2 regions of the Leucobacter rhizosphaerae genome follow, and region 2 is predicted to be linked to the other one. Evidence: predicted binding sites of a transcription regulator. Region 2 holds the regulator's gene; the other holds the start of a gene.
The links. Region 2 encodes HspR, which represses chaperone genes until heat shock. Its sites were predicted from a motif close to AAGTTGAGTCNNNNNGACTCAACTT; they were not measured.

Region 1 (14,692 bases), 690 kb from region 2:
TCGTGACCCATGCCCGCCACGTCGAAGTGCAGGTCTTCGGCGACGGCGAATCCTGGGTGCACCTCGGCGACCGCGACTGCTCGATGCAGCGCCGGCAGCAGAAGGTCATCGAGGAGGCACCGGCGCCCGGGCTGCCCGACGACCTCCGCGAGCAGATGCGGCAGACCTCGGTCGAGCTCGCCCGCCAGACCGCCTACACGGGGGCGGGGACCGTGGAGTTCCTCTACGACCCCGCGCGGCAGGAGATCGCCTTCATCGAGATGAACACGCGCCTCCAGGTCGAGCACCCGATCAGTGAGGCCATCACCGGCATCGACCTCGTGCGCGAGCAGCTGCGCATCGCCGCGGGCGAGCGCCTCGGGTACACGCAGGAGGACATCCGGCTCGACGGTCACGCGTTCGAGTTCCGAATCAATGCGGAGGATCCCGACAACAACTTCATGCCGAGCCCCGGGCTCATCGAAACCCTCGACCTGTCGGGCGGACCGGGCGTGCGTGCCGACTTCGGCTTCAGCGCCGGCCAGACCGTGGTGCCGTTCTACGACTCGCTGCTCGGCAAACTCGTGGTCTGGGACACCGACCGCGAGCGCGCCCTCGCGCGAGCGGCCCGCGCCCTCGACGAGACGCTGATCGAGGGCATCAAGTCTACGGTTCCGCTCATGCGCCGCCTCATCGCACTCGAGGAGTTCCGCTCCGCGAGCCATCACACGACCACCATCGAGTCGGCCTCGGGCCTGTGAGGAGATCAGCATGACCCTGTCGGAACACGCACGATACACCTGGGGCGGTGACGAGTTCCTCCTCGTCGAGATCGCCCCCGACATGTCACTCGAGGCGAACTTCGTCGCCAACGCCATGGCGGCGGGCCTCGAGGAGCGAGCCCTCGCGGGCATCGTCGACATCTGCCCGGCGAACGCGTCGCTGCTCATCCGCTTCGATCCGGACGCGCTCGATCACGAGGAGCTCGAGCGCACCGCTCGCGCACTCGAGGCCGAGGTGAAGCAGGCGACGGTGCAGGAGCTGGAGACCCGCATCATCGAGGTCCCGGTCTGGTACGACGACCCGTTCACGAGCGAGACCGAGACCCGCTTCCGCGAGGGCTACCACCAGCGGCCGGAAGGCACGGACCTCGACTACAGCGCGGAGGTGAACGGCCTCGCGAACGCCGAGGAATTCATCCGGCGTCACCACGAGACGCCCTGGCTCGTCTCGATGGTCGGCTTCGTCGCGGGCTTGCCGTTCCTCTTCCAGCTCACCCCGCGCGAGCGCCAGCTCGAGGTGCCGAAGTACCTGAGCCCGCGGACGGACACTCCGCCGCTCACGCTCGGCATCGGCGGCTGCTTCACGGCGCACTACTCGGTGCGGGGCGCGGGCGGCTACCAGATGCTCGGCATCACGCCGAGCCCGATCTTCGACCCCGAGCAGAAGCTCGCCGACTTCTCCGATTTCATGGTGCTGTTCCGCACCGGCGACATCGTGAAGTATCGCCCGATCGACGAGGCGGAGTACCACGAGATCCAGGCCGAGGTCGAGGCCGGGACGTACCGCTACCGGCAGGCGCCCGTGCGCTTCACGCTCGCCGAGGCCCTCGCCGATCCCGACGGCTACAACCGCTCACTTCTGGAGGCTCTTGATGTCGCTTGAGATTCTTTCCCCCGGACTCGCCACGACGGTGCAGGATCGCGGCCGCTTCGGCTACTACCGATTCGGGATCCCGCAGGGCGGGGCGATGGATCAGTACGCGGCGACGCTCGGCAATCGGCTCGTCGGCAACACGGCGGACGAGGCCGTGCTCGAGTGCACCTATCTCGGGCCGAAGCTCACGGTGGACGCCGACACCGTGGTGGCGATCACCGGAGCACCGGTCGATGTGCTCGTGAACGGCGAGGCCGCCCCGCAGTACGAGCGCGTCTCGCTCGCCGCGGGCGATGAGCTCTCGTTCGGCATGCTCAAGGGCGGCTCGAAGTTCTTCATCGCGGTCGCGGGCGGCATCGACGTGCCCGAGGTGCTCGGGTCGCGCTCCACCTATCCCATCGGCAAGATGGGCGGGTTCGAGGGGCGTGCGATCCAGGCGGGAGACGTCCTCCCGGTCGGCGCACCGGTCGATTCCGGTCTGCCCGTGCTCGAGTCGATCCCCGAGGAGCTGCGTCCGGACTACGCGCGCGAGGTCACCGTGCGCATCATGCTCGGGCTCTACGATCACAAGCTGACGGACGAGGGGCTCGCGAACCTCACCGAGGCCGAGTGGACCCTGACCCCGGTGGCGGATCGCATGGGGCTCCGCTTCGACGGCCCGGGAGCGTCCTGGAAGCAGGAGGAGCAGCCCTTCGGTGCGGGGCAGGATCCCTCGAACATCACCGACGCGGGCTACGCCGTGGGCTCGATCCAGATCCCGGGCGGCACGCAGCCCATCGTGCTGCACTGCGACGCGGTCTCGGGCGGCGGCTACGCGCAGGCGGGCACCGTCATCAGTGCCGACATGGATCTCTTCGCGCGCATGGCGCCCGGTTCCACGGTCCGCTTCGTGCCGGTGTCGATGGAGGAGGCGCTCGCCGCTCGCGCCGAACGCCGCGCCCGCATCGAGCGGGTCTGGTCGTAGGGAAAGGGGAGACATGCCACTCGTCACCATCAAGATGTTCGAGCACCGCCTGCAGCAGGATCCGGAGCTCGCGGAGCGTCTCGCCGTGGCGATCGACGAGGTCGTCGCAGCGCACTGCACCGGACCGGAGGGCGCCCGCCCCGACACCTGGGTCGTGGTCGAGGGCGTGCCGCGCACGCAGTGGACCTTCAACGGGTCGACCCGATAGGCGGAGTCGTGGTGCTGCGGGATCCGACCGGGGGGTCTCCGGTCCCGCAGCATCACAACTCGAAAACGAGACGGTGTCGAAGATAGGACTCCGGTGAGGGATGCGCCAGGATGGGGGGAGGAGCCGCGACAGGGGTCGGGGCACATCATCAAGGAGTATTCCCATGTCCTCTCCGGAGACCACTCTCATTCAGCGCGCCGGCGACGGCGTCCGCACCGCGATCGGCGTCGGCGGCCTCATCGCGGTCGTCCTCGGCCTGCTCATCATGTTCTTCCCGCTGAAGTCGGGCGAGGTCGCGCTGCAGATCGTCGCCGCGGTCGTGGCGGCCTACGCGCTCGTCGTCGGCGTCGTCTACATCGGCTCGTCGATCTTCAGCCGTACCCTCGGTGGCTGGGCCCGCACGGGCCACATCGTGCTCGGCCTGCTCTACATCGTCGGCGGCGTCATCATGATGGTGAACCTGGGAGCGACCGCCGTGGTGCTCGCCATCTTCCTGTCGGTGACGATCGGCATCCTCTGGCTCTTCGAGGGTGTGCTCGCGCTGACGGTGCTCAAGCAGAGCTCGAACAAGGTCTGGACCGTCGTCTACGCGATCATCAGCATCATCGCCGGTGTCGTGCTGCTGTTCTCGCCGTTCATGGGCGCCATCACGCTGTGGCTGCTGCTCGGCATCTCCATGGTGGTGCTCGGCATCGTCCAGGTGGTGCGCGCGTTCTCGGTGAAGCCGAGCGCGGTCTAGGGCGTCTCCGTTCGCCCGCTGGGGCGGTGCGTCAGCGCATCTGCTCCAGCGTGGCCGCGGTGATGGGATCGCTGCCCGCGGCCAGGGTGATGTACTTGCGCAGGATCACGAGCGCGGCTGACGCCTTGTCGAACTCCGCCGCGACGAAGCGGTCGGAGCCGATGAGCGCGAGCGCCTCCGAGGCGACCATCACCGCTCCCTTCAGCTGATCCTGCTGGTTCGCCGGGATCGCCGCCCGCAGCTCCGCCATCGACGTGAAGAGCGGCAGCACGAGCTGACCGTTGGTGGAGCGGATCGTGCGCACCCGCGGCCCGCGCTTCGTCGAGGTGCCGGTGACGTCGATCACGAGGTAGCCGTCGCGCAGCGCGGTGAGGAACGCGGCCAGGTGCGCGTAGTCGGGGGTCTCCTGCAATGCCCGCAGCGCGGTCTGCACCTCCGTGTTCGCGTAGTCTGCGTGCACACCATCGGGAATCTGCGCTTGAGCCATGCATCTAGCCTACGGCGCGTGGGCCCGGTGCTCCCCCTCAGCCGCGGCATCAGCCCCGACCCGCAACCTCAGCCCGAGATTCTCAGTCCTCGTCTTCGCCGATGCCGCGCGCCGCGAGCGCCTGCCCGGTCAGCTGCGCGTGCGCGACGGTGCGGATCGCGAGCGGCACCACGAGGGCGCGCGGATCCCGCTCGAGCCCGCGGGCCCGGGCGGCGGCGCGGGTCTCGCGCGCGATCCCCAGAATGCTCGGGATCGCGGTGATCATGAGCGAGAACGACAGCGCGACCCGATCCGGCCGCACGCCGAAGCGTCGCAGCGGCTGCAGCGACCAGGTGATCGTGTCGAGCATGTCCTCGATCCGGGTGCTCGCCGTCACCGCGCTCGCGGCGAGGATCAGCGCGAAGAGATCGCCCACCACCTCGAAGCCGCGCTCCCACCCCTGCTGCCAGGTCTGGAACACGAAGAGCGGAACCGCGATCAGCAGGAACCCGCGGGCGACCCGCCAGAAATCCCGACCCCGCAGCCCGGCGACGATGGCGAGCGCGGTCGCGATCCCGAGCGCCACGGCCGCGCTCGGTGCGCCCGGCACCCAGACCACCGCCGTCGCGAAGGCGAAGAGGCCGAGGAGCTTCGCGCCGGGTCGGAGCCGATGCAGCGGTCCAGCGCCAGCGATGTAGGCGCCGAGCGGGCTGACGGCACTCACGCGTGCGCCCGGTAGTGCGCGACGGCCGCCTCGGCGGGCCCGTCGAAGACCACCCGGCCGTCCTCGACGACCAGGGTGCGATCGGCGCGAGCGGCCAGCTCGAGATCGTGGGTGACGATGATCACCTGCTGGGGGAGCGACATCAGCAGATCCCCGATCGCGCGGGAGTTCCTGAGGTCGAGGAGTGTGGTGGGCTCATCGGCGACGAGGATCGCCGGGTCGGTCGCGAGCACGGACGCGATCGCGAGCAGCTGCTTCTGCCCCCCGGAGAGCGTGTGCACGCTGTGGTCGGCGAGGCGGTCGATCCCGAACCGCTCGAGCGCGGCCAGTGCGGCGGCCTGGCGAGCGACCGGATCTCGGTGGGCGCGGCGGAGGGAGAGCGAGACGTCCTCCACGACGGTCGGCATGATGAGCTGCGCCGAGGGGTCGGTGAAGACGAAGCCCACCTTCCGGCGCACGGCGGGGCCGTCGCGCCTGGTGTCGAGGGCGGGGTCGCCGGAGGCGGTGATCGTGACGCTGCCGGCGCTGGGTTCGACCAGGCCGTTGCAGAGCCGCGCGAGCGTGGATTTGCCCGAGCCGTTGCCGCCGATGATCGAGATGCGCGGCTCGCCGAGCGTGAGGTCGGTCGGGTGCAGGATCGTGACCGCGCCGCTCGAGGTCGGCGCGGTCACGGTGGCTCCGCGGAGTTCGATCACCCGGCGATCCTACTCGGCGGTCGTGGGGGTCGCCGGTGCCGTCGGTGCCGCGGTCGCCGCAGCCGAGGCCGGGTTGGCGCGGCGGCGCTCCGGCAGCAGCCCGGGGAAGGCGCGGTGCACCGCGGTGGCGACGAGGGCGACGAGCAGGGTCTTCACGAGGTCGCCCGGCCAGAAGGCGAGGTCGAAGACGAAGGCGGCGCCCACCGTCATGTCGGCGCGCCAGGCGAGGCCGAGCGGGCCCAGGGTGTGGATGAACACGAGGTTCGCGACGAGCCCGGCGAGGAATACGAGCGGGATGCTCGTGGCGATCCGCTGGCGCGGCAGGCGCTCGACGATGAACCCGGTGAGCCAGGCCGCGAGCGGGAACGCCACGAGGTAGCCGACCGTCGGCCCGGCGAACGGGGCCAGGCCCGCGGTGCCGCCGGAGAAGACCGGCAGGCCGGCGGCGCCGACCGCGAGGTAGAGCAGCACCGCCAGCAGGCCCCGGTTCGCGCCGAGCACGGCACCGGCGAGGATGACCGCGAAGGTCTGAAGGGTGAGCGGTGCGGGACCGAGTGAGATGCCGGGGATGATCGAGCACACCGCGATCAGCGCGGCGAAGGTGGCGATGAGGGCGAGATCGGTCGCGACGTTGCGTCGGCGGGGCGGGGCGGGAACGGCGGCGGTGCCGGGGGTGTCGGCGAGGGTCACGGTATCTCCTGGGTGGGTCGTGGGGCGGGTCGGGGATCCTGGGTCGAGGCGATGCTGCAGTGCAGACCCCTCGGATCCCGCCAACCTGAACAGTGTTCTGGTGAACGGTGTTCAGGTTAGCGCTAGACTGGGGTGATGCGCAACAGCCGAGCCGACGTCGTCGCTGCGGCGCTGCGGGTGCTCGAGGTGCAGGGGCTCGAGGGATGCTCGATGCGTCGGGTGGCGGCCGAGCTCGAAGTGCAGCCGAGCGCGCTCTACCACCACGTGCCGAACAAGCAGACGCTGCTCGCGCTCATGGCCGACGAGATCGTCGGGGGAGTCGGCGAGCCGGCGTGCGCCGCGGCGGGGTCGGTGAGCCCGGGCACCGGGGCTGACGCCGGATCGTCGGTCGAGGGATCGTCGGGCGCGGGATCAGTGGCGGCCGGATCACCGGGCGCAGACCCTCGGCGGATCTGCCAGGCGCTTCGGGACGCCATGCTCGCCGTGCGCGACGGGGCCGATGTGGTCGCGACGGCCTCGGCCTTCCGCTTGGGCGCGTCGGCGGTGGAGAACCGGCTCGCCGCGCTCGTCGGCATCGACGGTGCGCGAACGCTCCTCCTCTACACCTTCGGGCAGGCGCAGGCCACGCAGACGCATCGTCAGGCGGCGGCGTTCGGTGCGCTGCTCACCGGCAGCGGACCGGCACCGGCAGCGGCCGATCGGACGGACGTCGATCCGGAACCTGCGGCCGCAGCCGATGCGGAGCCCGAGCCCGGCATCGATCCCGCGCTCGACCTCGATGCGTCGTACGCGCGGGGGATCGACCTGATCCTCGCCGGACTCGGTGCGACGAAAGCGGCGACTAGCCCTCGCCGTTGAGCTTCTGGATCTCGCGGTCGATCGCGCTGTCGGAGATCGGTTTGCTGCCCGGGCCGTACGCGCCGATCCCGGTGAAGAAGAGGGCGATGGCGAACCCGATCATGGGCCAGGTCGGCCAGTAGTAGGTGCGGTAGCCGCTCATGAGCCAGATGACGTTCATGATGATGGCGATCACGCCGAAGACCAGCAGCAGGTTCCAGAAGTCCCGCTTCGCCTTGATCCGCTTGCGGGCGACGTCCCTGATGTCCTCGTTCATGCCACAAATGTAACGAACATCCGGCGTGTTGACTACTGATTCGCGGTGCCTCGCGGTGCCTCGCGGGGGCGGAGTGCCCGGCGCGTGTGCGATCCGGACCCCGGATTGTTAGCCTGTGAGCATGACGGAGCCGAATCGGCAGTCGCGCGGGATGGCGCTCGCGGTCGTCGTCGTGGTGCTCTCTGCTCTCGGGATGCTCATGACGATTGCGACGCTGGCTGACCAGTCGTCGTGGGGCGCGGCGCTCGTCGTCGGCATCCTCGGCCCCATCGGTGCGATCGTGCTCGCCGGACTCGGGGTCGTGGCGGCGACGCGGGCGCAGCGCACCGGAGTGCGGGTGACCGCGGGGGTCGGGATCGCGCTCGCGGCCGTAGGGCTTGTGCTGTCGATGCTGCTCTGGGCGCCGTAGGGGGCCGGGGCTATGCGGGGTCGCCGGATCCGGGATCTCCCGGCGCCGGACCTGTGATCCCCGGGCTCCGGGCTCTCAGCGCGAAAATGCCCCCGCGCCACATCGACGGAGCACGGGGGCGGGCCTCGCACCTGAGAGCTGCGCGACCGGGCTCCACGTTACTGAGGCCGTGTTTCGGGGTGATGACCTGTCGGTTACGCGGGCGGGTGTGGGATCGGCGTGCGTGAGACGATAGCGATATGGCGTCGACGTTCACCATCACCACAGAGGGGCCCATCGATGTCGACGCGGTGTTCTCGCGCTCGCTCGACATCGGTCTGCACATCAGGTCGATGGCGCACTCGAACGAACGTGCCGTTGGAGGTGTGACGAGTGGTCAGATCGGTCTCGGTGAGTGCGTCACGTGGAGGGCACGCCACTTCGGCGTGTGGTTTACCATGACGTCGCGGATCACCGAGCTCGAGCGGCCTCACCGCTTCGTGGACGAGCAGGTTTCCGGACCGTTCAAGATGTTCCGCCACGAGCACAGGTTCGAACCCACGTCGGCCGGGACGCGCATGACGGACACGCTGACCATTGCGTCGCCGGTGTTCGGGATCATCGCGGAGCGCCTCGTCTTGGTGCCGTACCTCAGGCGGCTCATCACGGCTCGGAATCGGGTGGTCGTGGCGATCCCGGACTGAGCGCAGCCGGCTTCATTGAGCGAATGTTGAGGATTCACACTTAGCACTCTCAGGGTTCGAGTGCTAATCTATCTTCACTTGAGTCAACATCACTCAAGTTTCAGCAATGGAAGGAGATTGATTCAGTATGGCATCGTATTTTGACCCTTTCACGGAGCTCAACCGCCTGACGGGGAGCGTGCTCCAGGACCGATCCGCACCTCGCGCCATTCCGGTGGACCTCTACCGTGAGCCGGAACGCTACGTGCTGAACGCCGACATGCCTGGTATCGACCCCGGGAGCATCGATATCGATATCGACGGCCAGCTCCTCACCCTCCGTGCGCACCGGACCAGCAACACTGCCGAGGGTGTGAAGTGGCTGTCGCGCGAGCGGCCGGGTGGCAGTTACCTTCGCCAGTTCAGTGTCGGCGAGGGAGTCGACACCGAACGCATCAGTGCGTCGTATGACAACGGCGTCCTCAGCGTCATTCTGCCGCTGAGTGAACGGGCCAAGCCGCGAAAGGTCGCTGTCGAGTCGACGCCGCGCTCGGCGGATGCATCACTCGTCGCCTGACACGCACCCCTCGATCCAGGTGGGTGGGGCTCCGTCACCGGGGCTTCATCCGCCTGGAGCGATCCGCATGTCGGTTCCCGACAGCGCCGTCCTGCCGCGACCGGTCGCCGGCCGACGAGACGCAGAAGGGGATCCCGCGGGCGCGATGCGGGCCCCGCCCAGCGCCCGGACGCTCCGGCCACACGGTCGATCTGCAGCACTGCTCAGAACAGGGTGTTCTTGTCCTCCATGCCGCGCATCTCGTCGTAATCGAGCACGAGGCAGCGGATCCCGCGATCCTCGGCCAATGTCCGCGCCTGCGGCTTGATCTCCTGGGCCGCGAAGATGCCCTGCACGGGGGCGAGCAGCGGATCCCGGTTCATGAGCTCGAGGTACCGGGTGAGCTGCTCCACGCCGTCGATGTCACCCCGGCGCTTGATCTCGATGGCGATCGATCCGCCGTCCGCGTCGCGGGCGAGGATGTCGACCGGGCCGATCGCGGTCATGTACTCGCGGCGCACGAGGGTGTGGCCGTCGCCGACGCGTTCGATCTGCTCCGCGAGGAGCTCCTGGAGGTGGGCCTCGACACCGTCCTTGATGAGTCCGGGATCGACCCCGAGGTCGTGCGAGCTGTCGTGGAACACCTCGAACAGAGAGACCACGAGCTTGTCGGCGGTCTTCTTGTGCGTGACCTCCCACGCCTCGACGATGCCCGCGGCGACCTGATCCTCGTCGAGATCGAGCGGCGCGAGCGTGCACGGCGGGCTCATCCAGTTGAGCGGTTTGTAGGAGCCGCCGTCGGAGTGCACGAGGATGCTGCCGTCGTTCTTCAGCATGAGCACCCGCTGCGCGCGAGGCAGGTGCGCGGAGAGTCGCCCCGCGTAGTCCACAGAGCAGTCAGCCACAACGATTCGCACCGGTTCAGTGTAGTCGGTCCGGCCGCGCGACGGGCGCGACCTCGCTTCCTGGCGTGAGCGATTTCTGGAGTGATGTGGCGTGTCTTCACCAGAAATCGCTCACGCAAGGAGGCCCAGCTCACGCAAGGAGGCGCAGCTCACGCAAGGAGGCCCAGCTCACGCAAGGAGCCGGGCTCACGCAGCAGGTGGAGCCTGGGGAGCCGGGCGGGGGCGCTCTGTCTCCGGGTCGCGCTTCGGCTCGCGCGCCGCGCCCGCCACAAATGCGCTGAGCAGCGCGATGCCCACCAGCGCCCAGAACGCGGTCAGCAACCCGATGTGCTCGCCGAGGAACCCGAACGCCATCGGGCCGACGAGCATCGCCGTGTACGCGATCGCCGAGACCGCGGCGACGTCGCGCACGGCGGTCTTCGGGTTGTCGGCGGCCGCCGAGATCCCGACCGGGAACCCGAGCGCGCACCCCACACCCCACATGAGCGTGCCGATCACGATGCCCCAGGTGACGGGCGCCAGGATCACGATCACCACGCCGATCCCGCACAGGATCGCGCCGCCGCGCAGCACCGGCACCCGCCCGAAGCGGCTGAGGATCATGGACCCGACGAGACGGGTTCCCGTCATCGACACGTAGAAGATCCCGAGCATCAGCGCGCCGACCTCGTTCGCGAGCCCGCGGCCGTCGGCGAGGGAGAGCGGCAGCCAGTCCGCGGCTGTGCCCTCGGCGAGGCTCATGCTCATGGCGATGAGCCCGACGAGCAGGATGCGGGGATCTCGCCACGGGCTGTGGGGCCGGATCGGGTGCGCCGCAGCCGACGCCGCAGCCGCTTCGGCGGGCACGGGCAGCGGGATCGGCCCGGAGTGCGTCGTCACCGGCGTCGCCGCATCGGCGCCGCTCGTCTCGGAGTCCGGTGGAATCAAGCGGAGCGAGAACCCGCCGACGACTACGATGAGGAGGAACACCGCGGTCAGGTGCACCGGTACGGGGATCGACCACATCTCGGCGAGCGCGCCGATCCCCATCGCGCTCACACTGCCGAGGCTGAATCCCGCGTGCATGAGCGGCAGGCGCGGCTTGCCCAGCGCGCGCTCTGCCGAAGCGCCGCTCACGTTCATCGCCACGTCCGAGGTGCTGAAGGCGAAGCCGTAGCAGAAGAGCACCGCGAGGCCCGGGATCAGTGCGCCACTCCAGATCAGCGTCGTGGCGAGGGGCATGGCGATCGCCTGGGCGACGACCCCCAGTGCGAGCGCTCGGCGCGAGCCGAGCTTCGAGATCGTGCGGCCGGAGAGCATGAGGCCGACGAGCGATCCCACCGCGAGGCAGAGCCCGTACACGCTCATCTCGAACGTGCTCGCGCCGACGTGATCCCGCACCGCGGGCAGTCGGGACAGCCAGCTGCCGAAGCCGAGCCCGAGCAGCGTGAAGATGAGCAGGATGCCGTTCACCCAGCGGGAGACGGCGTCGTGCGCGGACGCAGGGCGCAGATTCACGATGCCCCTCTCGCTCGTCACGGCACCGGATCAGCGTATCAATGCCGGGGGAGGACGGGAAGCTGCCCACCGCCGACCCCGCGCCCTACGATGAGTTCCATGCAGGACATCGGAGAGGCTCGCGTCGGCGCGTCCGGACGCACGCGGGATCGGGCGAGGCGGGGGCCGCGCCTGGCCGGACGGTTCGGGGGAGTCGCCGCGGTCGCGGCTGCGGCACTGGTGCTGAGCGGCTGCGGCCTCGAACCGGGATTGCCCGGGGAGGTTCGGGATCCCGCCGCGGTGGAGACCGCGCCCATCGATGCGGGGGCGCAGGTTCGGGACTTCTCCGCCGTCTACGAGCAGACGATCGATTGGCGCGACTGCGGCGAGGGGGACGGCCTCGATCGGGTCATGACCGAAGCGCTCACGGACGGGGGGATCGACGTCGACGGCATCGCCTGCGCCGACATCCTCGCACCCTACGACTGGACCGACCCGTCGAACCCCGACACGATCGAGCTCGCTGTGGTGCACATCCCGTCGACGGGCGACGGCGACCTCGGCACGATGCTCGGCAACCCGGGTGGGCCCGGCGCCACCGGCGTCGACTTCATGCTCGGCATGCCGCTCTCGCCGGGGTTCGATGCGGTGCTGGAGCACTACGACCTGCTCGGGTTCGACCCGCGCGGGATCGGGCGCAGCACCCCGCTCGACTGCGACGGTGCGGGATCCCAGCTCCGCGTCGTCCAGCTCGGCGCGTGCATCGCCGACAACCCCATCGCCCACACGATGGGCACCTCGCAGGTCGCCCGAGACATGGAGCTGCTGCGGCACCTGAGCGACGACGAGCGGCTGAACTTCTTCGGGTACTCTTACGGCACCATGCTCGGCGCGACCTACGCGACCCTGTTCCCGGAGCGCGTCGGGCGGATGGTGCTCGACAGCGCCGAGGATGCGCAGTGGGCGAGCCCGATCCACAACTTCGAGCAGCAGGTGGCGATCTCGAATGCGACCGTGGCGCTCGCCACGGCGTGCCGCACCGAGTACGAGGACCAGGTCGAGGTCTGCCCCTTCGTCGACGAGGACAGCCTGCTGCGGGTGATCGCCCGGCTCGACGAGGATCCCCTCGTCGCGAGCGACGGCACCGAGATCCCGGGCTACCTGCTGCAGAGCACTCTCTCGGACGCGCTCTACCAGAGCCACTTCGATCGCGGCCGCACGCTCGACACCATCGCACTGGCGCTCTTCGGCGATCAGGAGGCCATCGACAGCATCGGGTCCGCATTCGCGGGCGATGAATCGGGGCTCGACCTGGCGATGGACATCGTCTCTTGCCACTCCTTCCCGATCGAGCCGGACGTGCCGGGCCTGCTGGAGCACATCGAGCAGACGGGCATGCCCCGCCTGCTCGGTGGCCCGGAGATCACTGACGAAACACTGGCCCCGTTCGTCGACCTGTCCTGCTACGCACTGCCGGAGAGCGGACTCGACATCACCGACGCGTTCGACGCGACCGGGGCCGACCCGATCCTCGTGATCGGGGTCACCGGAGACCACGCCACCCCGTTCCAGTACGCCCAGGTGCTGACCGACGAGCTCGGCGATGCCACGCTCCTCACCCTCGATGGCCAGGGACACGGGGCGTCGTACACCGGTCGGTCGACCTGCGTCGACGACGCGGTCACCGACTACCTGCTGTCGGGATCGATGCCCGCGCCGGGAACCGTCTGCACCGACGATTGAGTCGGCATGGGGACCGACGAGTGAGTCGGCCGTTCTGTCGGTGCCTCGTCCACTAGGATGGACCATGTCCAACTATGGGGTGGAGGTACGGGTGTTCGAAGCATCTCAGGCGCGTTCGCGCGCAGTCGTTCGGCGGGGTGCCGCGGTCGTGGCGGCGCTCGCCGCAGGGGCACTGGCGCTCAGCGGATGCGCGACAGCGCCCGACGCGTCCGAGAGTGCACTGCAGGCCGAACGGTTCCCGGGGGTCTACGCACAGACCATCGAGTGGGGCGCGTGCGGCGAGGACTTCGGGCTCGGGGACGCCCTGTCGACCGCCCTCGATGAGCGCGGCGCTCCGATCGAGTCGATCCGGTGCGCCATGATCGAGGCGCCACTCGACTGGAATGCTCCGACGAGCCACGAGACGATCGAGCTCGCGGCGGTCCACATCCCGTCGAGCGGGACCGGTGAACCGATCGGAACGCTCCTCAGCAACCCCGGTGGGCCCGGCGAGAGCGGGCTGTCCCTCGCGCTGCAACTCACGACGACCCCGGGGTTCGACGACGTCCACGCGCAGTACGACATCCTCGGCTTCGATCCGCGCGGCATCGGCCGGAGCACTCCCGTCGAGTGCGACGCCGTCTCGACCCTGAAGGAGGTGAACCTCGCGACGTGCGCGGCCGAGCACCCGATCGCACTCAGCATGGGGACCTCGCAGGTGGCGCGCGACATGGATCTCTTGCGCGCGCTCATGCACGACGACCGGATGCACTACGTCGGCTACTCGTACGGCACGATGCTGGGAGGGACGTACTCGACGCTCTTCCCGGAGCGCGTCGGGCGCATGGTGCTCGACAGTGCGGCGCCCGGCAACTGGGCGAGTCCGATCGGCAACTTCAACCAGTCGATCGCGATCGCAGACCAGCTGAACGCGCTGCTCGACGACTGCGGGACGCGGTACGAGGTCTCGTCGTGTCCGCTCGACAGTCAGACGTTCCCCGAGACCACCGCCGCGCTCGATGCGGCCCCGCTCATCGCGAGCGACGGCACGGAGGTGACGGGCGACGCCCTCGTCAGCTCCCTGATCTCGGCGCTCTACCAGCGGCAGGTGGGGCGCGAGCTCTCGCTCGAACTCGCGGCGGCGGTCGTGTCGGGCGACCAGAGCGCCATCGATGCGCTCGCCGCCGAGATGAGCGGGGGCGGCAGCGCGGTGACCCTGGACGGGACGATCGTGAAGTGCCACTCGTTCCCCGCCGACCCCGACCTGGTGGGCCTCCTCGAGCGCATCGACGAGACCGGGATCCCGCCGATCCTCGGGGGACCGGACGTCACCGACGACTCACTGCGCGACCTCGTGAGCATGGCCTGCGATGCCCTGCCGAACAGCGGCGACGACATCACGGACACGTTCAGCGGGTCGCCGGACGCGCCGATCCTCGTCATCGGCATCACGGGCGACCATGCGACGCCCTACGCGGGGGCGGAACGGCTCGTGAGCGAGCTCGGCAATGCGCGGCTGCTGACACTCGAGGGGACGGGGCACGGCGCCTCGTTCATGAATCGCTCCACGTGCGCCGATGACGTTGCGACCGACTACCTGCTGTCGGGTGAGCTGCCGCCGAAGGGCACGGTCTGCACCGACGACTGAGCGGCAGAGCCACTGAGCTGCCACGTCCTCGCCGAGCTGCCACCGGTTTCGCGTGAATCGGGTGGCAGCTCGGCGAGCG
Region 2 (14,692 bases):
CCACAGTAGCGCGGGGCACGGAGGGGCCTGGGGACTGGGACTGAAAAAGCCATGAACGCCCTACACATGAATGAGTGGGGCGCACACCCTCTGGATCTTCGCGCACAGGTCGAGCACGCTGGTTTGGTGCCCAAGACTCACTCCGCCGCAGCCGTGGAAATCGGCCGACGCGTGCGCGCGGAGCGTCAGCGGCTGGGCATCTCCCTCGAGGATCTCGGTGAGCTCTCGGAGATGGGCGCGACGAGCATCGGACGGATCGAACGCGGTGTATCGAGCCCGTCGGTCGAGACGATCATTCGAATCTCGGCGGCGCTCGAGGTCGAGCCGGGGCGATTTCTCTCCGGAGTCACACCCGAGGATTACGGGATCCGGCCGCGCCAGGTCACGGTCAGGGACCTGATCCGGGCCCGCGAGCAGCAGAACCACCGCCAGGCCTAGGAGCCGGGCGCCGCTGGCCGCGCCGCTGTCGTGGCGTGACGTGGCGTCCGCCACCCTGCGTCGCCGCACTCCCGCGCCGCTTCGGTGTGCAGTACGGCACGCGAATCAGCTCCGAAAGGTGCACATCTGCACTCCAACGGGCGCGGGGGAGTTCCCGGTCCGCCCCACTTCCGACCGCCCCCGCCCCACTTCCGCGTGAACGCACGGACACCGCGGGGCGGCGCGCACGGTGTTGTTGCGCTCACTCGAGCAGACCAGCCGCTCGACGTCGGAGCGGGCGCGCGAGGAATCCTCGGATCGTGCACCTCACGCGGTGCACGCACGCCAGGCGGTCGGATTGGTGGGAATTCGACCGCACGAGAGGTGGGAGCCGCGTGACGGGCCGACCCGCGTGACGGGCCGGGCCGCGCGGCTCAGGTACAGTCGGGCCAGGGACAGAAAGATCCCGGGCATACGAGTCCCGGGCATACGAGTGCCGGCAAGAGGATCCCGGGCAGTCCGGGCAGAAGGGCGCCGGGCGGAACCGCTCGCCTACCGACGGGTCGCGGCGAGCACCGTGAAGGTACGATCCCGGGCGACCTGCCGCACCGGGCCGATCACCTGCTCCACCAGCGACCGGTACCCCAGGTGCGAGTTGAAGACCAGGCGGAGCTCCCCGCCCGGGGCGAGCGCCCGCGCGCACGAGCGGATGAGCCGATGCGCGACCCCCGCGTGCACGGTCGCACCCGTGTGGAACGGCGGGTTGAGCAGGATCAGATCCGCCCAGCCGTCGGGCACGGCCTCCGCTCCGTCTGCGCGGTACACGGTGATGCGATCCGCCACTCCCGCGGCGGTTGCAGTCGTCCGCGTCGCCGCAACGGCGGCCGACGACTGGTCGGTCGCGATGACCTCGGCATCGGGCCATCGCAGGGCCGCGGAGACGGCCAGCACCCCGTTGCCGCAGCCGAGGTCGACGATGCGGTGGGGATCTCGGTCGCCACCGAGTGGATGCGCGGCCGACGCCGCGAGTCCCGCGAGCAGCAGTCGGCTGCCGTGATCCAGCGTCGGCCCACCGAAGGTCGCGCCGTGCGCGGCGATCCGGAACGGCAGCTCGGGATCCGTGCCCCAGCGCGGGTACGCATCGGCGGGAACCGGGAGCGGATCCCGCGCGGTGAGCACCCGCGCCTTCTGCCGCCCGAGCCCGGCCGTGACCTCGCCGAAGGAGCGCGCGAGCACCTCGTTCATCGAACGGGTCATGTGCTTCACGCGCCCGCCCGCGAACACGACCACGGAGGGTTCCGCCCAGCGGGCGATCGCCGCGGCGATCTCGTCGAGCGCGTCGAGTCCTCGGGGCAGCTGCAGCAGCACGACGCGCGCACCGTGCAGCAGAGACTCACCGAGGTCGTCGTGAGAGACGACCACGGCCGAACCCGCGAGATCAGGACCAGACCCCAGCCCGAGCGCCTCGGCGTTCCGCGCCATCGCGCGCTCGCCGAGCAGCGCGTCCTGATGGGAGCGGATGCCGAGCGCGCCGAACAGCGCGGCGGCACCGAGCGCGAGCGCCCCGTGCCGATCCCCGATCACCACGAGCTCACCCGGCGCGAGCCCGCGGATCGCGGGCTCGGCCGTCTCGAGCAGCAGGAGGTCCGCCGTGTCGTAGGCCTGGAGCTCGGGGGCGTCCAGGTCCGGTTCGCGGGAGAGCCGGGCACACAGCGCCCTGATCTCACCCGCACGTTCGTCGGGAGACGCGGCGCCTACGGCTGCCACACCACGACCTCGGCGTTCCGCCGAACCCGGGTGCCGCGTCGCAACGTGACGACCTCACCGCCGCTCGAGCCCGCCGCGAACACCCGGCGCTCCGGGCGCTTCAGCATCTCGTCGGAGAGCGCGCGCTCGAGCTCCCGCACGCGGCCCTCGAGCTCGCGCACGCGATCCTCGAGCTGCAGCACGCGCCGGATGCCCTCGAGGCTCAGACCCTCGGCCGAGAGCCGAGCGACCTCGCGCAGCTGCGCGACGTCGTGGAGCGAGTAGCGACGGGTGTTCCCGCGGGTGCGCTGCGGCGATACGAGCCCGATCCGGTCGTACTGCCGCAGCGTCTGAGGATGCATCTCGGCGAGTTCCGCCGCCGCCGCGATCGCGAAGACGGGGGTGAACCGATCCATCGATGTGGCCATGATGCTGTCCTCTCCGATCTCGGCCGGTTATCCGCGTGCGCGGGCGAGCAGATCCTCGCGGGGGTTCTCGTCGGGCTCGACCGCGCGGAATGCCTCGAGGGCCTCGCGCGCCTCGTCCGAGAGGTGCGACGGCACAACGACCTGCACCTCCGCGAGGAGGTCACCGGTGCCCTTCGCGCTCTTCACCCCGCGCCCCTTGACGCGGAGCACCCGACCGCTCGGGGTCCCCGGCTGCACCTTGAGACGCACCGGCGCCCCGCCGAGCGTCGGCACCTCGACGGTCGCGCCGAGCGCGGCCTCCGAGAACGTGACCGGCAGCTTCAGGCGGAGATTCTGCCCATCGCGCTCGAACACCGGGTGCTTGCGCACGCTCACCGTCAGGATGATATCGCCGGCCGGGCCGCCGTTCGGGCTGGGTTCGCCCTTGCCGCGGACCTTGATCTTCTGGCCGTCGGCGACGCCCGCGGGAATCTTGACCTTGACCGACCCGCTCTGGGCCTGCAGTGTGACGGTCTTGCCGTTCACCGCGGTCTCGAAGTCGAGCGTCGTCGACGCCTGGATGTCGCGCCCGGGCTGGGGGCCCCGGGGGGCGCCCCCGCCGAACATGCCGCCGAAGAGATCCTCGAACCCCTGCGCGCCACCCTGCTGGTAGCTGTACTGCCCGCCGCGACCCCCGGGGGCGCCGCCGCCGAACATGCCGCCGAAGACGTCCTCGAAACCCTGCGCGCCGCCGCCGCCCGAGGTGAATCGGGCTCCGCCCGCACCCATGGCACGGATCTGGTCGTACTCCGCGCGCTGCTCCTTGTCGGAGAGCACGGAGTAGGCCTCGCTCATCTCCTTGAACTGGGCCTCTGCCGCCGCATCGCCCGGATTGGAGTCCGGGTGATACTTCCGCGCGAGCTTGCGGTAGGTCTTCTTCAGCTCAGCGTCGGACACGTCCTTGGACACGCCGAGGATCTGGTAGAAGTCCTTTTCGAGCCAATCCTGACTAGCCATCTGCCCCCACCGCCACCGCTACTTTTGCGGGGCGCAACTCGACCTCACCGAGGCGGTACCCCCGCTCGATCACATCGAGCACGGTCTGCTGCTCCGTGCCGGGGACCGGCACCTGCGCGATGGCCTCGTGCACCTGCGGGTCGAACGCGTCGCCCACCGCGCCGAAGGTCTCCAGACCGTAGCGCTCCATGGTGCCACGGATCTTCTGAGCGATCGTCGCGAAGGCCGTGCCCTCGACGAGGTCGCCGTGCTTCTCGGCACGATCGAGATCGTCGAGCACCGAGAGCAGCGGCGTGACCGCCGAGGCGATCGCGCGCTGCTTCTCGATCACGGCGTTCGCCTCCGTGCGCTTCCGGTAGTTCGCGTACTCCGCGGTGATCCGTCGCAGATCTTCCAGGTAGAAGTCCTCGGGGGCGCCGGAGCCGGCCGACTCGGCCTGCACGGCGTCGTCGGTCTGCTCCGCACCCAGGATGTCGTCGACGGTGAGTCCCGCATCGGCGGAACCGGAGGTGTCCTCGGCGTCTGAGCCGAGCGGCCCGGTGGATGCAGCGCCCTGCGCTGCATCCTGGCCCGGGGCCGCCGATCCCGCTGCAGGAACCTCGTCACCGTTCGGGTGTTCCCCGTGCTGGCGCTGTTCCTCGTTCGACATCGTTACTTCTTCTCCTCGGAGTTGTCTGCCTCGTCGTCCTCAACGACCTCGGCGTCCACCACGTCATCATCGTTCGCGCTCTCACCGGCGGCGCCCTCAGCGGGTGCCTCGGCCTGCGCGGCGGCGTAGATCGCCTCGCCGAGCTTGCCCTGGCTCTCGCCCAGCTTGTCGGCGGCGGTCTTCACCGCCTCGTCGTCATCACCGGCGAGCGCCTGCTTCAGCGCGTCCAGGTCGCCCTGCACCTCGGTCTTGACGTCCTCGGGCAGCTTGTCCTCGTTCTCGCTGATGAGCTTCTCCACCGAGTAGGCGAGCTGCTCGGCGTTGTTGCGGGTCTCGGCGGCCTCGCGGCGCTGCTTGTCCTCCGCAGCGTGCTCCTCGGCCTCGCGCACCATGCGCTCGATATCGTCCTTCGAGAGCGTCGATCCACCGGAAATGGTGATCGTCTGCTCCTTGCCGGTGCCCTTGTCCTTCGCGGACACCTGGACGATGCCGTTGGCGTCGATGTCGAAGGTGACCTCGACCTGCGGGATCCCGCGCGGAGCCGGTGCGATGCCGGTCAACTCGAACGTGCCGAGGTTCTTATTGTCACGGGTGAACTCGCGCTCGCCCTGGAAGACCTGGATCGCGACGGAGGGCTGGTTGTCCTCGGCCGTGGTGAAGGTCTCGGAACGCTTGGTCGGGATCGCGGTGTTGCGCTCGATCAGCTTCGTCATGATGCCACCCTTGGTCTCGATGCCGAGGGACAGCGGGGTGACGTCGATGAGCAGCACGTCCTTGCGCTCACCCTTCAGCACACCGGCCTGCAGCGCGGCGCCGACGGCGACGACCTCGTCCGGGTTGACGCTCTTGTTCGGCTCCTTGCCGCCCGTGAGCTGCTTGACGAGCTCGGTGACCGCGGGCATGCGGGTCGAGCCGCCGACGAGCACGACGTGCGCGATCTCGGAGACCTTGACGCCGGCCTCGGCGATGACGTCCTGGAACGGCTTGCGCGTGCGCTCGAGCAGATCCTTGGTGAGCTCCTCGAACTTGGCGCGGGTGAGCGTCTCATCGAGGTTCGCCGGACCGTTCTCGGTGAGCGAGAGGTACGGCAGCTGGATCTGGGTGCTCATCGAGTTCGAGAGCTCCTTCTTCGCCTGCTCAGCGGCCTCCTTGAGGCGCTGCAGCGCGATCTTATCTTTCGCTACGTCGACGCCGGTCGAGTTCTTGAACTGCGTGATCAGCCAGTCCACGACGCGCTGATCCCAGTCGTCGCCGCCGAGGCGGTTGTCCCCGGAGGTCGCGCGGACCTGGATCGTCGAGAAGTCGTCGTCCTTGCCCACCTCGAGGAGGGAGACGTCGAACGTGCCGCCGCCGAGGTCGAAGACGAGGATGAGCTCGTCCTCCTTGCCCTTGTCGAGGCCGTAGGCGAGTGCGGCCGCGGTGGGCTCGTTGATGATGCGGAGCACGTTGAGGCCCGCGATCTCACCGGCCTCCTTGGTGGCCTGGCGCTCGGCGTCGTTGAAGTAGGCGGGGACGGTGATGACCGCGTCGGTCACCTTGTCGCCGAGGTAGGTCTCGGCATCGCGCTTCAGCTTCATGAGCGTACGGGCGCTGATCTCCTGCGCGGTGTAGCGCTTGCCGTCGATCTCGTCGGTCTTCCAGTCGGTACCCATGTGGCGCTTGACGGAAGCGAGCGTCCGATCGACGTTCGTGACGGCCTGGCGCTTCGCGGTCTCGCCGACGAGCACCTCCCCGTCCTTGGTGAATGCAACGATCGACGGGGTCGTGCGGAACCCCTCCGCGTTTGCGATGACGGTGGGCTCGCCGCCCTCCAGGACTGCGACGACCGAGTTCGTGGTACCGAGGTCGATGCCAACTGCACGGGACATGTGTTCTCCTTCGTAGTGCTAGGTTCGGGATCGCGCGTTCGCGCACCCCAGGTCTCGGGCCCACCCCGCGGCTTGTGTCGCGCATACAGGTTGAGCCGTATGCACTCAAGTTTATCGAACGCGTGGATACAGTCAAGTCGGATCCCGCAAAGTTGAGTCGCTTCCACTCAACTCTCAGGATCAACTTTTCTCCCGCTCGCGGGCCCCTCCACGCTACGCTGAGCGGCATGAGCCAGCACTCGCCGCAGCCCGCAGCCGACTCGTCCGACGCGGGCCGCGGAACCCGGCCCGAGGTCGTTCGCAAACGCACCGTCTTCGCCTGGTCCCTGTGGGACTGGGGCTCCGCTTCCTTCAACGCCGTCGTCACGACCTTCGTCTTCACCGTCTACCTCACCTCGGGCTCCTTCGGCGAGGAGGCGGAGGTCTCGGTGAAGCTCGGCACGACCCTCGCGATCGCCGGCGTCGCGATCGCACTGCTGGCCCCGGTGCTCGGCCGCCTCACCGACGCGACCGGGCGCAGGAAGCAGTGGCTCGGCATCAACACCGCCATCGTCGTCGCCTGCACGGCACTGCTCGTGCTCGTCGCCCCGGAGGAGCAGTACCTGATCCTCGGCCTCGTGCTCCTCGCGGTGGGCAACGTCGCCTTCGAGTTCGCGAGCGTGAGCTACAACTCGATGCTCACGCAGCTGGCGACTCCCGCGACCATGGGTCGGGTCTCGGGCGTCGGCTGGGGCATGGGGTATCTCGGCGGGATCGTGCTGCTCACGATCCTGCTCGTCGGCTTCATCTTCCCCGATCCGGGCTGGTTCGGCGTGACGAGCGAGGGTGCCTGGAACATTCGGATCGCCATGGTGCTCTCGGCCGCGTGGTTCGCGGTCTTCGCGCTGCCGGTATTCTTCGCGATCCCGGAGGTGCCCGCCGACACCGCGAGCCCGGTGCACGGCCTCTTCTCCGGGTACCGGGAGCTGTTCCGCAGCCTGCGAGGTCTCTGGCGCGAGTCGAAGCAGACTCTCTTCTTCCTGCTCGCGAGCGCGGTCTTCCGCGACGGGCTCGCCGGCGTCTTCACGTTCGCCGGGGTGATTGCGGCGCGATCCTTCGGGTTCGACGCCACGACCGTGATCATCTTCGCGATCGCGGCCAACGTCATCTCGGGTGTCGCGACCATTCTGGGTGGCATGTTCGAGGATCGCTTCAGCGCGAAGGGAGTGATGGCCGCCTCACTTGTCGCCATGGTGATCGGCCTCATCCTCGTCTTCGTGCTCGCCCCGCTCGGTCCCTGGGTGTTCTGGACCTTCGGTCTGATGTCGGCGGTCTTCGTCGGACCGGTGCAGTCGGCGAGCCGCAGCTACCTCGCGAAGCTCATTCCGCCGGGGCGCGAGGGCGAGATTTTCGGGCTCTACGCGACGACCGGACGCGCGGTCTCGTTCCTCGCGCCCGCAGCCTTCACCGCCGCTGTCGCGCTCGGCGGCAGCTCGCTGTTCGGGATCCTCGGCATCGCCCTCGTGCTGCTCATCGGCATGGTGCTCCTCCTGATGGTGCGCGACACACCCGCGACCCGTGTGGCAGTCTGAGAGGCATGCATTTCCAGGCGACTCCCGCGGCCCGTCGACCCGTTGCACTCCGCGCCCTCGCGCTGATCGGGGGTGCGCTCATGCTCGCCGGGTGCACGTCGGGCGCCTCGGAGGCTCCGCCGTCCGACCTCACACAGCTCGAGCTGCACCCGGTGGGCGATCCGGGTCGATGGTTCGACAACGGGTACGCCGACGGCGTGGTGGCCACGTACGCGACGGCGAACACGGTCTGCGGGATCGCCGACGACCTCGTGATCGAGATGCAGGCCGGGCCGAATAACGGTTCCCGGGTACTCGCGCGACCGCTCGCGGGCGGCGACGTGCGCTGGGAGGCTGACGATGCGCGGTGCACTCCCGGCGCGATCCTGGACGGGTCCGCACTGATCGCACGATCGTGGACCAGCGAGCCGGATTGGCAGATCGTCGATGCGGCGACGGGCGAAACGACCAGCGACCTCGCGCTGGAGAACGAGCGGAGCAGCGTGAAGCTCGTTGCGCAGATCGAGGATCTGCTCGTCCTCTCGAACGCCGAGGGCGCACTCTCCGGGTTCCGGGGCGGGGCGCCCGTGTGGACGACGATGGTGCCCGCGAACGCCACGATCACTCCGCTGGACGACGGCCACCTCGGGGTGCTCGACGGGCTGGACGATCGCCTCGTGATCGTCGACGGGAGTTCCGGCGACACGGTCCTCGAGCAGGACGTCGAGCGCGCCGACGGGATCACCTGGGCGAGCGACGGCTACGTGGAGCGGATCAACCAGTCGGATCCCGAGTACGCCTTCTTCGACGTCTCGGGCACCGAGGTCGACCGTACGGTCGGATCCTCGCAGTATCGATTCGTCCCCTCCCCGGAGAGCGGCATCACCTTCCCCGTCGCGGACCACGTCGCCGCCGGCGGAGTCGTCGGCGTGAGCGCCGACGGGATCCCGAGCCTCTACCAGGACCAGCGTCAGCGCGACTTCACTCCCGAGGGGAGCATCGAGCTGCCCGACAGCATCATTGCGCTACGCGGGATCAGCGCCGACGGCGCGCTGCTCCTGTTCCGCACCGACGCCGATGGCCTCATCTTCGTCGACGGCACCGGCGCGGAGGTGTTCACCTGGCCCATCGCGTCGGGCGAGCTCAGGATCGAAGCCGGGCTCCTCGTGGTGGAGTCGGGACCCACCACACAGGTGCTCCTGCCCGCCGGGATTTCCCCAGTAGCCTAGTCGGGTGGCACGACCAGACCTTTCCGCCGAGCAGCTCGCCGTCTACGAGCGCATCGAGCACACCCGCGAGCACATCTTCGTGACGGGTCGCGCCGGCACCGGCAAGTCCACGATCCTGAACCATCTCGCCTGGAAGACCAGCAAGATCATCGCGGTCTGCGCTCCGACCGGGGTCGCCGCACTGAACGTCGGCGGGCAGACGATCCACTCGCTGCTGCGCCTCCCCACCGGCGTGATCGCGGACCAGGAGCTCGACCAGCCGGCCGAGCTCAAGAAGATGCTCGCGTCGATCGACACTCTGGTCATCGACGAGGTCTCGATGGTGTCGGCCGACCTCATGGACGCGATCGACCGGTCACTGCGGCTCGCCCGCGGCAAGAAGCACGATCCGTTCGGCGGCGCGCAGATCATCATGTTCGGCGACCCGTTCCAGCTGCCGCCCGTGCCGCCGCGCGATCCGCACGAGCGCGCCTACTTCGACGACACGTACCGCTCGCTGTGGTTCTTCGACGCGAACGTCTGGAAGAGCGCGCCGCTCTCCGCGGTCGAGCTCACCGAGGTGCATCGGCAGCGCGACGACCGCTTCAAGCAGATCCTGGGTGCGGTGCGGCACGGTGTCGTCGCCGAGGATCAGGCCAACGAGCTCAACGCGGCGGGATCCCGCACCGCACCGCGCGACGTCATCACGCTCGCAACCACGAACGCCGTGGTGAACCGCATCAACGCGGAGCGGCTGGCGGAGATCACCGGGGCGCCGCTGCGGGCCGTCGCAGAGATCAACGGGGAGTTCCGCGAGAACACCTACCCCGCCGACGAGGTGCTCGAGTTGAAGCCCGGCGCGCAGGTGATGTTCCTGCGCAACGACCCCGACGGGCGCTGGGTGAACGGCACGATCGGCACGGTGTCGCGCGTCGACGGCACGGTGTGGGTCGAGGTGGATCGCGAGGAGTTCGAGGTCGAGCCGACGACCTGGGAGCGGTACCGGTACCGCTACGACGCCGAGACGAAGAAGCTCGAGAAGGAGGTCGTCGCGGAGTTCGAGCAGTTCCCGCTGCGGCTGGCCTGGGCGGTCACCGTGCACAAGTCGCAGGGGCACACCTACGACTCCGCCATCATCGACCTCGGTCCGCGCGCGTTCAGCGCGGGGCAGACCTATGTGGCGCTCAGCCGGGTGCGGTCGCTCGACGGCCTCTTTCTCCGCCGCCCGCTGCAGCCGCGCGACGTGATCGTGGATCCGAACGTCGTGCGCTTCATGAGCGAGGGCGGCGTCGCCGGAGGGCTCGGGGGTTAGGCTGCGGCCTTCTGCCGGCCGAGGTCGGCGAACACCGCGGTGTTGAAGGCGTACGCGGCGCGCACCTCGTCGAGCATGCGGGTGCGCTCGGCATCGTCCAGCTCGGCGCCGAGACGGTCGAGCGCGGCTCGGTACTCGTTCTTGAAGCCCGCGATCGAGCCGAGCGCGCTGAAGTCGTAGAACTCCACGCCACCGTCCGCGAGGTCGTGCTGCTTCGCGACGAGCTTCGCGATCATCTGCCCACCCGAGAGGTCCCCGAGGTAGCGCGTGTAGTGGTGCGCGACGATGCCGGGCACCCAGGCGTCGTCGGCCACCTCGCGGATCCTGGCCGCGTAAGCCGCGGTCGCCGGAGTGGCAACGATCCGGTCGCGCCAATCGGCACCGACGAGCGCGACGAGATCGGCCTCGAGCGCGGGCATGCGGGTGAGCGCCGGCACGTGGAACCCGGCGAACGCCGGATCCTCGGCGACGCGCTCCGCTGCGGCCTCGAGTGCCTCGTACATGAAGAAGTGCTGCGCGACGAGGTCGATGTAGTCCTGCTTCGTACCGCGGCCGCGCATGATGTCCTCCATGAAGGTCGCACCCTCGCTGTCGGAGTGATCGGACCAGGAGGACTCGCGGATCACGCGGGAGAAGGGCGCCTCGGCGCCGTCGTCAGCGCTGTCGGAGCTCGTGTGACCGTGAGCGCCGCCGTGGCCGTGCGCAGCGCCGTGGCCGTGGCCACCGCCATGACCGTGGGCAGCGGCATCACCGTGGGCATGGGACGCCTCGCCCTGCGCCGCGTCCGCGGCGGGCTGGTGCTCCTCGCGGGCAGGCACGCCGAGCGTCTCGCAGGCCGCGTGGTAGAGCGCGACGATCTCGCGACGGATGTCCGGGCGCTCGGCGATCGGCCCGTTCGGCCACGCCACCTCGAGGTCGTGCGCCCCGTCGGCGTCCTCGACCCGCCAGAGCCCCGCGTCGTCGCGGAGTCCGACCATGGTGCTCGCCGTCGCCTGCGGCCGCCCGAACGCGCGCGCGATGAGGAGGTTGTCTTCGGGGTGATCGCCGTTCATGTGGCCGACAACGGCAGAGATTACGGCATCCGGAAAATTCGTCACCGTGCGAGTCTATCTAAGGATTGCCTCACTTCGCCCGCCGGACGCGTTCCTCCCAGTCACACGCAGTAGACTTCGGCGAGGTCTGTGTCTTCACGGAGATTGGTGGTTGAGTGTTCCCGAGGCTTGCACGTCGCGCCCGCGTCGTTACGATAAGCGCCCTTGCCGTGGCTGCGCTCGGCCTGACTGCCTGCACCGGCGGCGGGGGCGGCGCCGTGAGCGGCGACGTCAACACCGTGGATGATGCGCTCGCGACCGCCTTCGACGACGCGATCGCCACCGCGATGCAGAGCAGCGGCTCGACCGAGGCCATCGTGGGTGTCTGGGGCACCGACGGCGGGGAGTACGTCCGCGCCTACGGCAACGAGGAGCTCAGCGGCGGCAGCCTGATCCGCGGGGCCCAGGCGACGCAGCCCGTGATGTGCGCCCTCCTCCTCGACCTCGTCGACGAGGGCACCCTCGACCTCGATCGCGAGATTTCCAAGGACCTCACGCGACAGGTCGGCATCGAGGGCGTCACGTACCGCCAGCTCTGCGACATGCGCTCCGGCCTCGCGGACTTCAAGAGCGGCTACCTCGATATCTTCGCGAACAATCCCACGCGCGTGTGGCCGGATCAGGAGCTCCTCGCGCAGGGGCTCGTCCACTCGCCGCTGTCGTGGCCCGGACGTGACGTGCACCAGTCGGACACGAACCCCGTCGTGCTGTCGCGCGCCCTGCGCGTCAAGACCGCCGGAGAGATGCCCGCGCTCCTCAAGGAACGCGTCTTCTCGGCCGCGAACATGAACGCGAGCTTCTACCCCAGCCCCGAGACCACGGAGCTGTCGGGATCCACGCTCTCGGGGCTCACCTACCCGTCCAGCGGCGGCGCGCCCGTCTGCGACGCCGGCGTGGTCGAGGTGCCCGCCGTGTCCTCGTCGATGCTGGCCGGCGCCGGAGGCACGGTGACGACCGTGACCGACCTGAAGAACTTCTACACCGCCTACCTCGGCGGCACGTTCGGCGGCGAGCAGGCGGGGGTCGTCACGGAGACGAACCCGCTGGCGAACCCGGAGCGGGACGCCGACGGCAACCCGACCACCGAGCCGGACCCCGCCGGTGCGCAGTGGGCGTTCGGCATGGAGAAGCAGGGTCCCCTCTACGGTCAGAGCGGTGCGATCACCGGCACCCTGACCGCCGCGTACCACGACCCGGAGTCCGGGTACACCGTGGTCGTCGCGCTCAACAACTCCTCCGCCGGGGCCGCCTTCGTGAAGTCGCTCGCCTTCCAGCTGGCCGCGATCTCGACCGAGGCCGGCAGCGGTGCGGAGCTGGGCTGGACCGCGGCCGACCAGGCGGCGAAGATCGCCGAGACCGCGATCTGCCAGTAGTCGGGCCGGATCACCCGCGCGACCCTGGGTGCCGGGTCGCGGAGTGCTCGCCCCGTTTCTGCTAGTGTGGATGAGTCGGAATCGAAACGATTCCGCCGCGGGGATGTAGTTCAATGGTAGAACTTCAGCTTCCCAAGCTGATAGCGCGGGTTCGATTCCCGTCATCCCCTCTGATCGGGTCTTTTCCTCCACGAGAAGGCCCGATCTTTGTGTTGATCAGGCAACCTGCCGAGGACTCGGCTCCTGCGCAACAGCCTGCAACCGAGGCATCTCGCTAGAGGATCGCCCCCTCGAGCCGCAGCAGCGCCTCCTTGATGTCGGTGCCGAACAGGTACCCGCCCAGCCCACCGTCGGTGCGCACGATCCGGTGGCACGGCACGATCAGCGCCACGAGGTTGTTCGCGCACCCCGATGCCGCCGCCCGTACCGCGGAGGGCCGGCCCGCCAGCCCGGCGAGCTCCGTGTACGTGACGGCCGCCCCGGCGGGCACTCCGCGCAGCGCGCGCCACACCTCTCCGCGGAACGGCGTCTCCGGCTGGGCGACCGCGAGATCGTCGATCGCCGTGAGCTCCCCGGCCGCGTACGCGCGCAGCGCATCGGGGATCGCGCCCGTGTCCCGGGGCGCCGCGAGCTCGCGGGCCGCGAGATCCGGATCCAGCGCGGCCAAGCGCATCATCAGGCTTTCCGCGTCGGGATCCGCCCCCGTCGCGAACCCGGCGGCGCGGACGGCGCCGTCCTCGGGGGTCCAGATCGCGTGGAAGGGATGACCCGCCACGTCGACGATGGTGCATTCCAGGGGTGCCGTGCTCATGGGGTGTCCTTTCCGGAGGCCGCTTCGAGGAAGTCCGACCACAGGTATTGCGTGGCGTAGCCGCGGAACGGCCGCCAGCGCTGGGAGAGCTCACGCGCGACGGACTCACGTTCCGTTCCGAGTGCGCGTTTGAGAATCAGGTCGCCCGCCGGGAAGGCGTCGGGATCGCCGAGCGCCCGCATCGCCACGAGTTCGACGGTCCAGGGTCCGATCCCGCGAATGGCGAGCAACGTCGCCCGCACCGCGTCGCGATCCGCCCCGGGACCGAGTTCGAGGCCCTCGGCGAGGGCCGTCGCGAGCGCCCGCAGCGTGTCGGCCCGGGCCCGGGTGAGGCCGAGCCGCGCGCGCAGTTCGTCGGCCGAGGTGTCGGCGATGGATCGCGGATCCGGGTGCGCGACGAACCCGGGTGCCGCGCCGCTGCCCGAACTCGGTGTCACTTCGAACGCCGCGGCCATCCGACCCTGGATCGTGCGCGCCGCGGCGAGTGAGATCTGCTGCCCGAGCACCGTACCGAGTGCGAACTCCGCCGCGTGCCGGGCGCCGGGCAGCCGCAGCCCGGGGCGACGCAGCATGATCGGCGCCAGCACGGGGTCGTCGCCGAGCGCGGACGCGATCTGCGCGGGATCCGCGTCGAGGTCGAGCAGCCGTCGCACGACCTGGATCGCTGGCATCGTGTCTGCAAGCCCCGGCAGGCTCAGCACGATCGGGACGCCGACCACCCGCGCACCCGCCGCGCCCGCACCGCGCACCCCCGGGTCCCCGGCCAGCTGCTCGGCGACGGACGGCACGTCGCCCCAGTCGATCCGCACGACCGCCGTGCCGCCCGGCAGGTCGATCGCGTGCGACGTGGGGCCGGCGGGGTCGATCAGGTCACGACCCGGGATCGCGTGCGCGGCGAGGAACGCGCGCACACCCGCGGCGGCGAACGGGGCGCGGGTGCGGAGGCGGAGCGCGAGCTTCGGGCGCTCGTCGGACACCGGGCCGGCCGGGTCGGAGGGCCTCTCCGGCTGCGAACGCCGAGGCAGCGCGGAGGGCGCGATCCCGAACTCCTCGCGCATCGTGTCACCGAACTGCCGCACGCTGCCGAAGCCGGCGGCGAATGCGACGTCCGCGAGCGGCAGATCCGTCTCCTCGATGAGCGCGCGCGCCGCGTGTGCGCGACGGTTGCGCGCGAGCTGGAGCGGACCGACCCCGACCTCTTCGAGGAGCATTCGGCGCAGGTGCCGCTCGCTCACCGCGAGTT

Region 1: the regulator HspR is predicted to act here: its motif matches at 8,403-8,427, upstream of MUN76_RS11330 (Hsp20/alpha crystallin family protein).

What each region holds. Positions count from the first base shown of each region.
Region 1 is NZ_CP095043.1:2,427,765-2,442,456, forward strand. Features, by position in the region: gene MUN76_RS11265 (acetyl-CoA carboxylase biotin carboxylase subunit) at 1-740, shown strand, start outside; gene MUN76_RS11270 (5-oxoprolinase subunit B family protein) at 751-1,644, shown strand; gene MUN76_RS11275 (5-oxoprolinase subunit C family protein) at 1,634-2,599, shown strand; gene MUN76_RS11280 (tautomerase family protein) at 2,613-2,807, shown strand; gene MUN76_RS11285 (HdeD family acid-resistance protein) at 2,971-3,546, shown strand; gene MUN76_RS11290 (SseB family protein) at 3,578-4,033, opposite strand; gene MUN76_RS11295 (energy-coupling factor transporter transmembrane component T family protein) at 4,116-4,736, opposite strand; gene MUN76_RS11300 (energy-coupling factor ABC transporter ATP-binding protein) at 4,733-5,431, opposite strand; gene MUN76_RS11305 (biotin transporter BioY) at 5,441-6,121, opposite strand; gene MUN76_RS11310 (TetR/AcrR family transcriptional regulator) at 6,257-6,979, shown strand; gene MUN76_RS11315 (2TM domain-containing protein) at 6,963-7,235, opposite strand; gene MUN76_RS11320 (hypothetical protein) at 7,357-7,644, shown strand; gene MUN76_RS11325 (SRPBCC family protein) at 7,884-8,327, shown strand; gene MUN76_RS11330 (Hsp20/alpha crystallin family protein) at 8,455-8,883, shown strand; gene nucS (endonuclease NucS) at 9,087-9,779, opposite strand; gene MUN76_RS11340 (MFS transporter) at 9,954-11,264, opposite strand; gene MUN76_RS11345 (alpha/beta hydrolase) at 11,364-12,986, shown strand; gene MUN76_RS11350 (alpha/beta hydrolase) at 13,051-14,613, shown strand.
Region 2 is NZ_CP095043.1:1,740,269-1,754,960, forward strand. Features, by position in the region: gene MUN76_RS08030 (helix-turn-helix domain-containing protein) at 127-438, shown strand; gene MUN76_RS08035 (class I SAM-dependent methyltransferase) at 970-2,184, opposite strand; gene MUN76_RS08040 (heat shock protein transcriptional repressor HspR) at 2,172-2,579, opposite strand; gene MUN76_RS08045 (DnaJ C-terminal domain-containing protein) at 2,619-3,587, opposite strand; gene MUN76_RS08050 (nucleotide exchange factor GrpE) at 3,580-4,236, opposite strand; gene dnaK (molecular chaperone DnaK) at 4,239-6,104, opposite strand; gene MUN76_RS08060 (MFS transporter) at 6,332-7,675, shown strand; gene MUN76_RS08065 (PQQ-binding-like beta-propeller repeat protein) at 7,681-8,883, shown strand; gene MUN76_RS08070 (ATP-dependent DNA helicase) at 8,888-10,174, shown strand; gene MUN76_RS15560 (biliverdin-producing heme oxygenase) at 10,171-11,271, opposite strand; gene MUN76_RS08085 (serine hydrolase domain-containing protein) at 11,436-12,638, shown strand; tRNA gene MUN76_RS08090 (tRNA-Gly) at 12,738-12,808, shown strand; gene MUN76_RS08095 (methylated-DNA--[protein]-cysteine S-methyltransferase) at 12,913-13,449, opposite strand; gene MUN76_RS08100 (DNA-3-methyladenine glycosylase 2 family protein) at 13,446-14,692, opposite strand, start outside.